3 regions of the Pseudoalteromonas sp. CST2 genome follow, and region 3 is predicted to be linked to each of the others. Evidence: predicted binding sites of a transcription regulator. Region 3 holds the regulator's gene; each other region holds the start of a gene.
What was found. Region 3 encodes sigma-54, which starts transcription at its own class of promoters, with help from an activator protein. Its sites were predicted from a motif close to GTTGGCACGNNNNTNGNNT; they were not measured.
Positions count from the first base shown of each region.

Region 1: the regulator sigma-54 is predicted to act here: its motif matches at 971-989, upstream of fliS (flagellar export chaperone FliS).
Region 2: the regulator sigma-54 is predicted to act here: its motif matches at 3,716-3,734, upstream of PSH41_RS19155 (DUF2726 domain-containing protein).

Region 1 is NZ_JAQREO010000007.1:35,184-39,612, forward strand. It holds gene fliD (flagellar filament capping protein FliD) at 1-118, shown strand, start outside; gene PSH41_RS10910 (hypothetical protein) at 224-520, opposite strand; gene fliS (flagellar export chaperone FliS) at 525-926, opposite strand; gene PSH41_RS10920 (sigma-54 dependent transcriptional regulator) at 1,284-2,720, shown strand; gene PSH41_RS10925 (DNA-3-methyladenine glycosylase I) at 2,837-3,424, opposite strand; gene PSH41_RS10930 (sensor histidine kinase) at 3,557-4,429, shown strand, end outside.
Region 2 is NZ_JAQREO010000021.1:26,820-31,248, forward strand. It holds gene tyrS (tyrosine--tRNA ligase) at 38-1,237, shown strand; gene PSH41_RS19145 (cobalamin biosynthesis protein CobD/CbiB) at 1,308-2,252, opposite strand; gene mtnN (5'-methylthioadenosine/S-adenosylhomocysteine nucleosidase) at 2,253-2,960, opposite strand; gene PSH41_RS19155 (DUF2726 domain-containing protein) at 3,080-3,676, opposite strand; gene folE2 (GTP cyclohydrolase FolE2) at 3,790-4,429, opposite strand, start outside.
Region 3 is NZ_JAQREO010000001.1:215,879-220,307, reverse strand. It holds gene PSH41_RS01005 (KpsF/GutQ family sugar-phosphate isomerase) at 1-139, shown strand, start outside; gene kdsC (3-deoxy-manno-octulosonate-8-phosphatase KdsC) at 140-691, shown strand; gene lptC (LPS export ABC transporter periplasmic protein LptC) at 688-1,242, shown strand; gene lptA (lipopolysaccharide transport periplasmic protein LptA) at 1,232-1,780, shown strand; gene lptB (LPS export ABC transporter ATP-binding protein) at 1,777-2,502, shown strand; gene PSH41_RS00980 (RNA polymerase factor sigma-54) at 2,572-4,071, shown strand; gene hpf (ribosome hibernation promoting factor) at 4,099-4,386, shown strand; gene PSH41_RS00970 (PTS sugar transporter subunit IIA) at 4,391-4,429, shown strand, end outside.

The DNA of each region.
Region 1 (4,429 bases), on a different contig from region 3:
CAGGTTATACGCTCAATACAACGCCATGGATTTATTGGTAGCGAGCTTAAACTCGACAAGTAGTTACGTGCAAGCGCAGCTTGAAAATATGCCTGGTGTGGTGAGTAATAATTCTTAATTTTCCATATTAATTATGAACATAAAAAAACCGTTTAAAAACGGTTTTTTTATGTCTAAATATTGCCTTTAAGAAGCTTAGTAAGTTTAAAGCTGCTAGAGGTAGCTAAACCGATTTATAAGCCGAGATTGCTTTACCTGTTTTTTTTTGCTTAATTATGGCTTTAGATGATTCGTTTTTAACTGCATTTGCTTGTTTGCTAATGTTGTTGATGTTGGCTTGCACAACCATAAGTTGCTCGGCGGTAGGCGGGTTATCGCTTTCGCACCAGCGCTTAAGCTCACTATTTAAAGTATCCATAATTGGCGTGGCGTCATCAGCTTTGTTGCTTTGCACTAATACTTCAATTTGGCTGAGTAATTGATTAATATGCTCAGCTTTGCTTGTTTCCTCTAAAGCCATTAGCTTATACCGCAGGAGTACGCTGATCGACAGGAATGCTATCCCACCCTTCTTTAATTTCTTTAATAATGCCAGCTACCTCAGAAATAATCTCAATGTCATTGTCAACATTTGCTTGCACAAGGCGCCTTTGGCAGTAGTCATAAAGTGCTAATAAATTATTTGAAATACTCGGATCTTGTTCCACTTCTAAATTAAGCGCGTCTTGTAATGCACCTAAGAGTAAAATACAGGCAGAGATGTTTTCGCCTTTTTTTTCTATTTCTTTGCGCTCAATAAAACCTTTAGTAGCGGCCAAACGGCCAATTATGTTACTAAAAATAAGGTTAATTTGCTCATAGGGCGCCATTTCAGCAATGTTGCTGGCGCGCACTTGAGAATATTTTTTTAATGAAACATGAGCCATGGGGAAATCCTAAATAAATATGTGAAATCGTCTATACGAAACAAAAGCAATATTAATGCCAAGCATCTTGCGTTTATTTAGTTATCGGCATCGTTGCTTTCAACTTAAGTTAATTATAGTTTATATTTTTGACCTACGTAGATTTATGCACTAAGTAAAAAACAAGACATGGCATTAGCTTTAAGTATTAAACAACAAAACAATACTTAAGTTTTAATTATTAAGTATTATTGTTTTATAGCGATGTCTATTTTTTGGCGTTTATGTCAAAAAACCGCCGCTATTACTTGCATCCATACAGATCTCGCTTACAATTTAGCTAATAAAATAAATTAGTGAAATTATGGCTCGCTAACTATGATCTTGATTTTAGATAATAATAATAACCGTGCAATAGGATTACATGCATCACTTACCTTTATTGGGGAAGCTGTGCAGTTGCTTGATGAAAATGACTTTGAAGAAGTATGTAGTAAGTATCAACAGCAAGAATGCATTGTTATTTTAGGCGCATTACAAAGCTTAGATCATGAAGGCTTAATTAAAAGCTACCCAACCCTGCCTTTTTTACTCATTGGTGAAACACTCAAGCCATTATTAAGCATTGCTAATGTAGTGGGACTAATTTGTGAGCCGTTTAATCACGAAGTAACCACACAGTTATTACACGACTGCCAACAGTACCAACGTATGCTTCCTGGAAGTCACAAGCATCATAAGCAACATAAAACATTTGATGGTTTAGTTGGCGAAACTGATGCGGTTAAAAACGTACGCTTTTTGATAGAGCAAGTGGCTAAAACCGATGCAAACGTGCTTATTTTAGGCGAGTCGGGTACGGGTAAAGAGGTGGTTGCGCGTAATGTCCATTTATTATCTAAACGCAATACGGGGCCATTTGTACCAGTAAACTGTGGTGCCATACCTGGAGAGTTGCTAGAAAGCGAACTATTCGGTCACGAAAAAGGGGCATTTACCGGCGCTATTTCTGCACGTAAAGGGCGGTTTGAATTAGCGCAAGGCGGTACGCTATTTTTAGATGAAATTGGCGATATGCCGCTGCAAATGCAAGTAAAGTTATTGCGTGTATTACAAGAGCGCAGCTACGAGCGTGTAGGTGGCACAAAAGCTATTCAAGCAGATGTACGGGTGATTGCCGCTACTCATCGCAACCTTGAGGAAATGATTGAAAAGGGCAGCTTTAGGGAAGATTTATATTACCGTTTAAACGTGTTTCCTATTGAAAACCCGTCTCTTAATGAGCGTGCAGACGACATACCTTTATTACTTAAAGAGTTAATGCGTCGTGTGAATGAGCAAAGTGGTACGTCGGCTAAATTTACAGAGCGCGCGGTAGAGAGCCTAAAAGAGCATGCTTGGCCTGGTAATATTCGAGAGCTTGCTAATTTAGTGGAGCGCATGGTGATTATGTTCCCTGAAAAAGTAGTGGATGTACCCGATTTACCCAATAAATATCGCTACATCGAGGTAGACGCATACGAGCCAGAGTACCCTGAAGAGCTACTTGAAAAAGATGCCTTTAACGATATTTTTAGCTCAGGTTTTAGCGATTATGATAATGAACCAGAGCCTGAATTTAGCCAACCGGGATCTGGCGTATTACCCGAAGAAGGTATAGAGCTTAAAGATTATTTAGCAGAGCTTGAAATAAGCTTAATTACCCAAGCGTTAGAGCGTTTTGATTACGTTGTTGCGCGCGCCGCAGAGATATTAGGTGTAAGGCGTACAACGCTTGTTGAAAAAATGAAAAAGTACAATCTATCGCGAGATTAGCCAAACTTAGCAAGTGCCGAACCACTACAAATTACCGAGTTTGGCTCTTTTAATTTCTTGCTTACAGCTTACAGCTTACAGCTTACAGCTTACAGCTTACAGCTTACAGCTTACAGCTAATAATTTTTAATAATCTCGGCTCTTCTAAAACAATCATTACTATGATCGTTAACCATGCCACAGGCCTGCATATGTGCGTATACCGTTGTAGGGCCCAAAAATTTAAAACCTCGTTTTTTTAAATCTTTTGCAAACGCTTTTGACTCCTCGGTAATTGCAGGGGTGTCTTCAACACTATTTAAATCACTAATAATTGGTTTATTGCCCACAAATTGCCATTGGTAATTACTAAAGCTGCCAAATTCTTTTTGAATCTCAATAAACCGTTGAGCATTATTAACGGTGGCTGCAATTTTTAAGCGGTTACGCACTATGCTCTCATCTTGCATTAGCCGTTCTATATCATCGGCTGTAAACTTAGCCACTTTTTGCACATTAAAATTAGCAAATGCTTTTTTATAGCCTGCGCGCTTTTTTAAAATGGTGTACCAACTTAAGCCCGCTTGCGCCGACTCGAGGGTAATAAATTCAAATAATTTCGTGTCGTCATAAAGGGGGACTCCCCATTCTTCATCATGGTATTTCACATAATCAGGCTTTGTGGCGTCGAGCCATGCACAACGGCATTTATTTTGCTCACTCATTATTATTCCTTTTAGTGTGCGTCATTTTTTTGTTACGCGATATTGTAAGGTAACTAAATGAAAAATATATAAAATAATATTGGTATAAATTGTGCATTTAGCCCTATATCTACATCATTAAGAGATTTGATTATGGCCCTTGCGAGTGTACTTAAACCACAGTTTATTACTGCAAAACAGTATAACCCATGTTTACTTCAAGAAGAGTACATTGGTGAATTAAGTGATTTAAGACAGCAAGCAAGTTGGCTGTCGCACTTAGTTGATACTATGCCTGCGGGTGTTGTTGTGCTTGATGGCAAAGGGCTTATTGCAAAAGCCAATCAAATCGCGATTGATATGTTAGGCGAGCCGCTCGAAGGAGAGAAGTGGTTTAACATTATTCAACGCTCTTTTCGTCCCCACCAAGATGATGGGCACGAAGTGTCGCTCAAAGACGGCCGGCTTATAAAGCTTGATATTACCGCGCTAGCGCCAGAGCCTGGGCAATTAATATTAATGACAGATTTAACAGAAACGCGCCGTTTGCAAAAGCGCGTAGCCCATATGCAACGTTTGAGTGCGCTTGGTAAAATGGTGGCATCGCTTGCGCACCAAGTGCGTACACCGCTCTCGGCGGCTATGTTATACGCGGCCAATTTGGGCTCTAAAAAGCTACCAGAGTCATCACGCGATAACTTTCAAACTAAATTAATGTCGCGATTAAAAGACTTAGAAACCCAAGTTAACGATATGCTGCTTTTTGCTAAAAGCGGCGAGCAACAAGTGGTTGAACAGGTTTCTATGCAGCAGCTTTTAAACGAGGTAAAACTAGGTGCCGATGCAATGGTAGCCTTAAATAACAGCTCACTTGTTGTTGAGCTACCAGAGCCAGACATAGAAATTACCGGTAATAAAACCGCGCTGGCCAGTGCTATTCAAAACCTTATTCACAATAGTATTCAAATTATTGGCAGCCAAGCCCAGGTGACATTAAAAGCGCAGCGCGATAGCAGCGAACCCGAT
Region 2 (4,429 bases), on a different contig from region 3:
TTGCCCCTTCGTTGGCAGAATTTTGGAGTAATACACAGTGGATTTACAAACCGCTCTAGCAGAGATAAAACGCGGTGCAGAAGAGATATTAATTGAAGACGAATTAGTTGAAAAACTAAAGTCGGGCAAAAAGTTAAAAATTAAAGCCGGTTTCGATCCTACCGCGCCAGACTTACATTTAGGTCACACTGTACTAATTAATAAAATGAAAACCTTTCAAGATTTAGGTCATGAGGTTATTTTCTTAATTGGTGACTTTACCGGCATGATTGGCGATCCAACAGGCAAAAATGTAACACGTAAACCACTGACCCGTGAAGATGTACTTGCCAATGCTGAGACTTATAAAGAGCAAGTTTTTAAGATTTTAGACCCAGCTAAAACCACCGTTGCGTTTAATTCTTCGTGGATGGAAAACCTGGGCGCAGCAGGTATGATCAAACTTGCAGCTAATCAAACTGTAGCGCGTATGCTAGAGCGTGACGACTTTAAAAAGCGTTACGGCAACGGACAACCCATTGCAATTCACGAATTTTTATACCCACTCGTACAAGGCTGGGATTCGGTTGCACTTGAGTCAGACGTAGAGCTTGGTGGTACTGATCAGCGCTTTAACCTTTTAATGGGCCGCGAGCTTCAAAAAGTAGAAGGCCAAAAGCCTCAAACAGTATTAATGATGCCATTACTTGAAGGTACTGACGGCGTTCAAAAAATGTCTAAGTCGCTTGGTAATTACATTGGTATTACTGATGCGCCAAACGATATGTTTGGTAAAGTAATGTCGATTAGCGACGTACTTATGTGGCGCTACTACGACTTACTAAGTAGCTTATCAATCGAAGAAATTGCAGCGCAAAAACAACGCGTAGAGCAGGGCACTAACCCGCGTGATATTAAGATTGAGCTGGCGAAAGAGTTAATTGCACGTTTTCACAGTGAAGAAGCTGCGCAAGCCGCACACGATGATTTTATCAAACGTTTTCAGAAAAAAGCGCTACCTGATGAAATCCCTGAGCTTACAATTACGATTGCAGAAGAAGCTATTTTAATTGCTAACTTACTTAAAGAAGCTAATTTAGTAGCCAGTACTTCTGAAGCAATGCGCATGATTAAGCAAGGTGCAGTAAAACTTAACGGTGAAGATAAAATCACTGATACAAAACTTGAAGTAGCAAAAGGCACGACCGCTATTTACCAAGTAGGTAAACGTAAGTTTGCCAACATTACTGTTGCGTAAGCGCAGTTAAAACTAAAAAACCAGCTTAGGCTGGTTTTTTTGTGCGCGTATTTTGGCTGCTAAAAAAACACTAAATCAGCTTTAATATCTCAATACTGATAATAACTAACAGCCAAAAGGCATGCGCTTGATTTAATCTATTTATGAGCACAGGGACGTCTTCGGGTTTTGGGAGTCGCTCGGTCCCAATTCGCATTTTATTAAAACGCTTACCAAAATAAACCGCAGGGCCGCCTAGCTGTACGCCAATAGAGGCGGAGCACACACTTAAAATCCACCCTGTATTTGTTTGATAAAAGTGTCTGCCATAGTGCTTTATGTAATGCATACTTTGTTTACTGGCTTTGCTTGCGGCAATGGTTAATGCAAGTAAGCGTACGGGGATAAATTCGATTATAAACAAAAGGATTTTAAGCGGTTTTAAAAAGTGGCTATTAGGTGAAATATCGGTGCGCCAAGCATGCTGCATTAAAGTCAGTAGCCGATACGCTAAAGCGGCAATTGGCCCAAGTAATAAAAATATAAATATAACGGTAAAGTAATTACGGGCAGTTCGTAAAATTAAGCTTTCAATTAAGGCTTTAATAATACCTGGCGCTGAGAGCTTATTGACCTCTCGGGCAAGCAGTGGCTTTACGAGTTCACGCGCGGTAGATTTTTGGTTTTGTTTTACTAACTTTGCAACACGCAGGGCTTTTTTTTCAATCGCTTTGCTTTCTAGGCACAAATATAAAATGAGGCCCGCTAGCAGCTCAGGATAAAAGGCAAATTCAAGCAGTAACACAATAATAATAAGAATAACGCTTAAAACTAGCGCACAGGCAAGAGTGGAGGCTAAATAAAGGTAACTTTTAGGCTCACTTGGTTTATAAACCCGTTTTCCTATAGCACTAAATATAGCGGTTAATACTGTATTGGGGTGATACCAGCTTTTTAACGGGAAAAAGCGCTCAGCAATGAGCGCCACAAAAAAGGCAATAAAGTCCAAATGGTTTTGAACAATATTGCTTAGCATTTACAGCGTAACTTTTGTTAGTTTTTCCAATAGTGCAACAACCATTTTTGATGAGTTGATTGATGCAGTCTCTAAGTATTCTTCAAACGATTGCGGCGACTCTTTACCGGCAATGTCAGACATAGAGCGAATAACCACAAATGGCGTATTAAGCGCAAAACACGTTTGTGCAATAGATGCGCCTTCCATTTCTACTGCAAGCATTGTAGGAAAGTCGCTGCGTGCTTTATCAATTCGCACTGGGTCACACATAAATGAATCACCCGTACAAATTAAGCCTACTAAGGTTTTTACTTCGCTAATTTGCGCAATGGTTTGCTCGGCAGCTTCAACTAGTTTTGGGTGTGCGGCAAAGCCTGCTGGCATTTGTGGAACTTGGCCAATTTCGTAGCCAAAAGCGGTTACATCTACATCGTGATGGCGTACTTCTGAAGAGATAACAACATCGCCAACACTTAAAGAGGGATCAAAGCCACCGGCAGAACCTGTGTTAATAACACAATCAGGATTAAAGTTATCAATTAATAACGTGGTTGCAATCGTTGATGCCACTTTACCAATACCCGATTGCACAAGTGTTACTGTATTACCTGCTAATTCGCCTGTGTAAAAGGTAAACCCTGCTTTTGTTAGCACTTGTGGGTTTTGCATTGCTTCACGTAAAATTTTAACTTCTGGCTCCATTGCGCCAATAATACCAACATTCATAGTGTTTGATTCCTGAGTTTGAATACGTAGATTATACGTGAAGTTAGCAATAAAAAACAAAAAAGCGAGCTGTTTTACGGCTCGCTTTAAATACTTTTAGGAGAGTATTTAATTCTATTTTAAATTTCGGCTAACGCAGTGGTTTGCGCTTTAGCCTGAGAAGGTGACAATACCGCAGGTTTACTTACACGATTACGTGTTGGACGAGCCGATTGCACCGCTGCAGGTTTGCCTAATTTAAACATAATTGCATCGCGCACCTCAGAAGGGCGGTAGCCTGATTTTACTTTCATACGAATATGTGGAATGCCAGCAGATTCTAAAGCGCCGTTTACAAACCAGTCACGCTGCGCTTTGTGGCCATCTTTATTGGCGTTGTTAACTAAATCGACCGCAGCCACTATCGTCATTTTTTCTTTATCTACCAGCACAAAATCGAGTTGCTTATTTTTAGCTTTAGCTAAAGCTGCACGTTTTGATTTAGCAGAAAGGCCTTGCTTGCAGTCGATTACATCGATGAGTTTGACGCGGCTCACAATTTTGTATTGATCACCTACCGCACGCTCTAAAAGATTTAAAAATGCACCCTCAACCTGTGTAAACACGGTTTGTTTGCGGGTAAAAGGATAGGGATTGCCGCCATCATCACTAAATTTTGACGCAACCACAGAGGCCCCAACCACTAATACTAAAATTGATAATAAAGCGAATTCCATACGGTAACTCCATAACAACAAATTGACACTGCTCAAGTAAAGCAATTTACGTGCCTAAAATTGGTTGTTATGGCTAATTACCGTATGTATTTATTATTAATGCAGCAGGGCTGTTAGGCTTTGTAACCGCCCTCAATTCCTTTAACGGCAATAGCGACTGCATCATGCGCATGGAGTGATTCGTAATGATTAATTTGCAGCCAGTAATCACTAAAGTTATCGTTTTCAAGAACCGCTTTAATTTTACGTGCAGCGTCTTCACAAAACATTAAATTCTGACCGTTAAGGCGGGCAAATTCTTGCTCATCTTCACGTTTTACTGCCGCTTGTACGGGGGTTTTTAGCTCAGCTTCTAATGTATCAATTAAATTTACAACGTCAAATTCACTAATTGTGTTGTCTAGCTTTACTTTAACGTTTGCAATTGAACGCTGTGAGTGAGGCGTTGCCACAATACCCTGCGTTGTACCTAGCCATGCTAAAACGTCTTTTTGATTAAGTGTTTCTTGGTTAAACTTTTCGCTAAAAGCATTTTGAATAAGTTGGCGAGCAAGTGCTGCAGAGCATGGACAGGTTGATGAATAAGTAACATCAACGCTTAGCTCGTAGCTAATTACGCTATTTTCAATAGTGCTGGTTAGGGTAATTGGGTAGCTTTTCCAACCTGCTTTACCGCTTAATAACGATTTACGACGCAGCGGTAATTCAAATTTAAACTCTATTTGGGCTTTGTCACTTAATCCTTCGTGGCTG
Region 3 (4,429 bases):
CACGGCCGATATACTTGCAGCTGAAGCCCTAAACATAATGGAAAATAAACGTATTAATGGTTTAATTGTTGTCAATGATAAAAACCAGCCAATAGGCGCCTTAAATATGCAAGACCTCTTAAAAGCAGGAGTATTATAAATGCAATTTGAAGATCTCTATCAACCGCTAAGCGATGATGCCAAAGCACGCGCCAAAAAAGTAAAACTACTCATATGCGACATTGATGGTGTATTTTCTGATGGCCGAATTTACCTCGGTAACCAAGGCGAAGAATTAAAAGCATTTAATACAAAAGATGGTTTTGGCATTAAAGCGCTGATCAATAGCGGCTTTGAAGTTGCGGTCATTACGGGGCGTCACTCAGAAATAGTACAAACTCGCATGAGCAGCTTAACCGTGCAGCACATTTATCAAGGCCAAGAAGACAAACTTATTGCTTATCAAGAACTCAAAAACACTTTAAAGTTAACTGATGAACAAATAGCCTATATTGGCGACGATGGTCCTGACATGCCAGTAATGGAGCGCGTTGGCTTTGCCGTTGCAGTAAACGATGCACACCCGCTTATTAAGCGCTTATCGCATTACACTACGCAAATGCCTGGCGGCTTTGGCGCCGTTAGAGAACTCACAGACTTACTTATGCTAGAGAATGGCATAGCGCTTACAACACAAGGCACCAGTTCATGAATGCAGCACGCGTTATACTCAGTGCGTTATTCATCGGCTGTATGGTTTGGCTTTGGTACCCTTATTTTACCCAAACCAATGTAGCGCCAGAGCAAGAACCTGAAGTAATTGCAAAGCCCGATTACACCGCTATAGAGCTTAAGCAAACAGCCTATGACGAGCAAGGCAAAATAAGCCATAAAGTCACAGCGGCTAAAATGGAGCTGTACCAACAGCTTGGTTTTACGTTTTTTGAAAAACCTATTTTCACCTTGTATAACGAAAAGCAAACATGGCGAATAAATGCAGACGAAGCAACGCTTTACGAAGATAAACAACTTATTTTAGAAGGCAATGTGGTTGCTAAAAATTTAGTTGATAACGCCATGATAGATAACATCGATGCCGATAACATCGAAGTCGACATTAAAGCGCTAACAATGCGCTCTGAGCAGCCAGTGGTTGTCACTGGGCCTAATTTAAAAATTGTCGGTAAAGGCCTTGAAGCCGATTTAAAAACCGAAGTAATAAAACTAATTAACCATACGCGAACAATATATTATGACCAATAAACTCACTAAAATACTTATTATCCCATCGCTAATGCTTGCATTTAGCGCCTCTGCTGCTGAGCCTGCTGCTCAACCGCCAGCAAATCAAATTTCTATTAGTGCAGACCGTCAAGAAGGCCAACTTAAAGAAAACGTAGGTATTTTTGAAAAGAACGTCGAAATTGTGCATGGCAATCGCAAAATTACAGCCGACCGACTCGAAGTACATAAACGTGAAGACTTAGGGGATAACAAACAACTCCTTATTGCCACTGGCAGCCCAGCCTACTTCGAAGAAAAACAAGACGATGGTACCGTAATGAGCGCCAGTGCAAACGAAGTACGTTACGACGTAGCAAAGCGCTTTTTAACGCTTGTTGGCGATGCTGAAGTCGCACAAGCCGGTCAAAAAATTAATGCTAAAAGTATTACCTACGACATGCAGCAGCAGCTTATTAGCGCAGAAAAAGACGAAAACTCCACGGATCGTGTCCACACAATTTTAGTGCCTGTTGAAGCAAAAATTAAAGAAAAAACAGGTAACGAAGGTCAACCATGAGCACCTTAAAAGCAGAACTATTAGCAAAAAGCTATAAAGGCCGCCAAGTTGTAAAAAATGTAGGCCTTGAAGTAGAAGCCGGCAGCATTGTTGGCTTATTGGGCCCTAATGGCGCAGGTAAAACCACCACCTTTTACATGATTGTAGGGTTAGTACCTAGCGACAAAGGTAAAATTTCTATTGATGATAACGACATTACGTTATTACCTATGCACAGCCGCGCCCGCTTAGGCATTGGCTATTTGCCGCAAGAGTCATCAATATTTAGAAAGCTAACAGTTTATCAAAACCTAATGGCTATTTTAGAAACGCGTAAAGAGCTCAATAAAGCCGCGCGAGAAGAAACGCTTAACAACTTACTTGATGAATTTAGTATTCAGCATATTCGCGATAGCCAAGGTATGGCGCTTTCTGGTGGTGAACGCCGCCGTGTAGAAATTGCCAGAGCACTGGCAGCAAACCCTAAATTTATTTTATTGGATGAGCCTTTTGCTGGTGTTGATCCGATTTCAGTGTTAGATATAAAGAAAATAATAGAACATCTTAAAAACCGTGGCATTGGCGTATTAATTACCGATCACAATGTAAGAGAAACCCTTGATGTTTGTGAAAAAGCCTACATTGTTTCTCATGGGGAGCTAATTGCATCTGGCACCCCAGAACACGTATTAAATGACAAAACTGTACGCGATGTTTATTTAGGCGAGCAATTTAGGCTGTAACATTTAAGCCACACCTACAAGCATCTGCTAATATTAATTATAACAACATAAAAGGATTGTTAGAGATACATGAGGCAATCATTACAGCTGCGCATGGGCCAGCAACTTACAATGACTCCACAATTGCAACAAGCGATTCGCTTGCTGCAGCTCAGTACATTGGATCTCCAGCAAGAAATACAAGAAGCACTTGATAGCAACCCGCTATTAGAAGTAGAAGAGCAAGATTACACGGAAGAGTCGGCTGGAAAAAATGAGCAAAAAGCAGATACGGATGATGTAACCGTAAGCGCATCGGCTGACGATACAACCAGCGAGTACGAGCAAGACAGTGGCGAAGCTTTAAATAAAGACACCGTTAGCGATGATATGGCAATGGATGTAACCTGGGATGAGTACATGAGCGCAGCCCCTGCTGCATCCTCAGGCCCAATGCCGGAAGATGAGTCTATTTATCAAGGTGCCTCTACTGAAACGCTACATGAGTATTTAATGTGGCAGCTTCAGCTTACTCCTTTTAGCCCAACTGACGAAGCCATTGCTATTGCCATTGTAGAAGCTGTAGATGACTCGGGTATTTTAACGCTAAGTTGCGAAGAAATTTTAGAGAGCTTTAACCAAGAAAACGATGACGAAGTTGAAGTTGAACTTGATGAAATAGAAGCCGTTTTAAAGCGTATTCAGTTATTTGACCCTGTAGGTATAGCCGCGCGCAGTTTACAAGAGTGCTTGTGTATTCAGCTAAACCAGTTTGATAAAGACACCCCTTTTATAGAACAAACTAAAATGATCTTAACCGATCACATTGATCTATTAGCGGCACGCGACTATCGTACATTAATGAAAAAGACTAAGCTTAAAGAAGACGAGCTTAAAGAGGTCATGACCCTAATACATACCCTCAACCCAAAACCTGCAGATACCATAGTAAGGGAAGAGTCGGAGTATGTAATACCGGATGTGTCGGTTAAAAAAATAAAAGGCCGCTGGGTGGTAGAGCTAAACCCAGATAGCATGCCAAAAATACGCGTAAATAGTCAGTACGCGGCTATGTCACGTACCGTAAAATCAAGTGGTGATAGCCAATTTATTCGCTCTCACTTACAAGAAGCTAAATGGTTTATAAAAAGCCTTGAAAGCAGAAACGACACGCTGCTCAAAGTAACAAACTGTATTGTAAAACAGCAACAAGCATTTTTTGAACATGGCCCAGAAGCCATGAAGCCAATGGTTTTAAACGATGTTGCTGAAATGGTAGAAATGCATGAATCGACAATTTCGCGTGTTACTACGCAAAAATATATGCATACGCCACGTGGTATTTTTGAGCTTAAGTATTTTTTCTCAAGCCACGTAAGCACTGAAAACGGCGGAGAGTGTTCATCAACCGCAATACGTGCCCTAATTAAAAAGCTAATTGCCGCGGAAAACTCAGCTAAACCATTGAGTGATAGTAAAATTGCGGATATATTGGCAGAGCAAGGAATTAAAGTAGCTAGACGCACAATAGCAAAATACCGTGAATCGCTAGCTATTCCACCGTCAAATCAGAGAAAGAGTTTGATATAAGACGTAAAAAACAAAGAGGAAATGCTTATGCAACTAAACCTAACTGGTCGTCACGTAGAAGTAACTGATTCACTTAGAGACTATGTAAATAATAAATTTGCAAAGCTAGAAAGGCACTCAGATCATATTAGCAATGTGCATGTCATTCTCGATGTAGAAAAACTCAACCAAAAAGCAGAAGCGACTATTCATGTAAGTGGCGCAGATTTATTTGCCTCAACAGAGCACCAAGATATGTATGCCGCTATAGACTCGTTGATTGACAAGCTCGATCGTCAAGTCATAAAACATAAAGAGAAGCTTGCTAGACACTAATATTATGAAATTAAGTACATTAGTATGCCAGGACTGCAGCAAA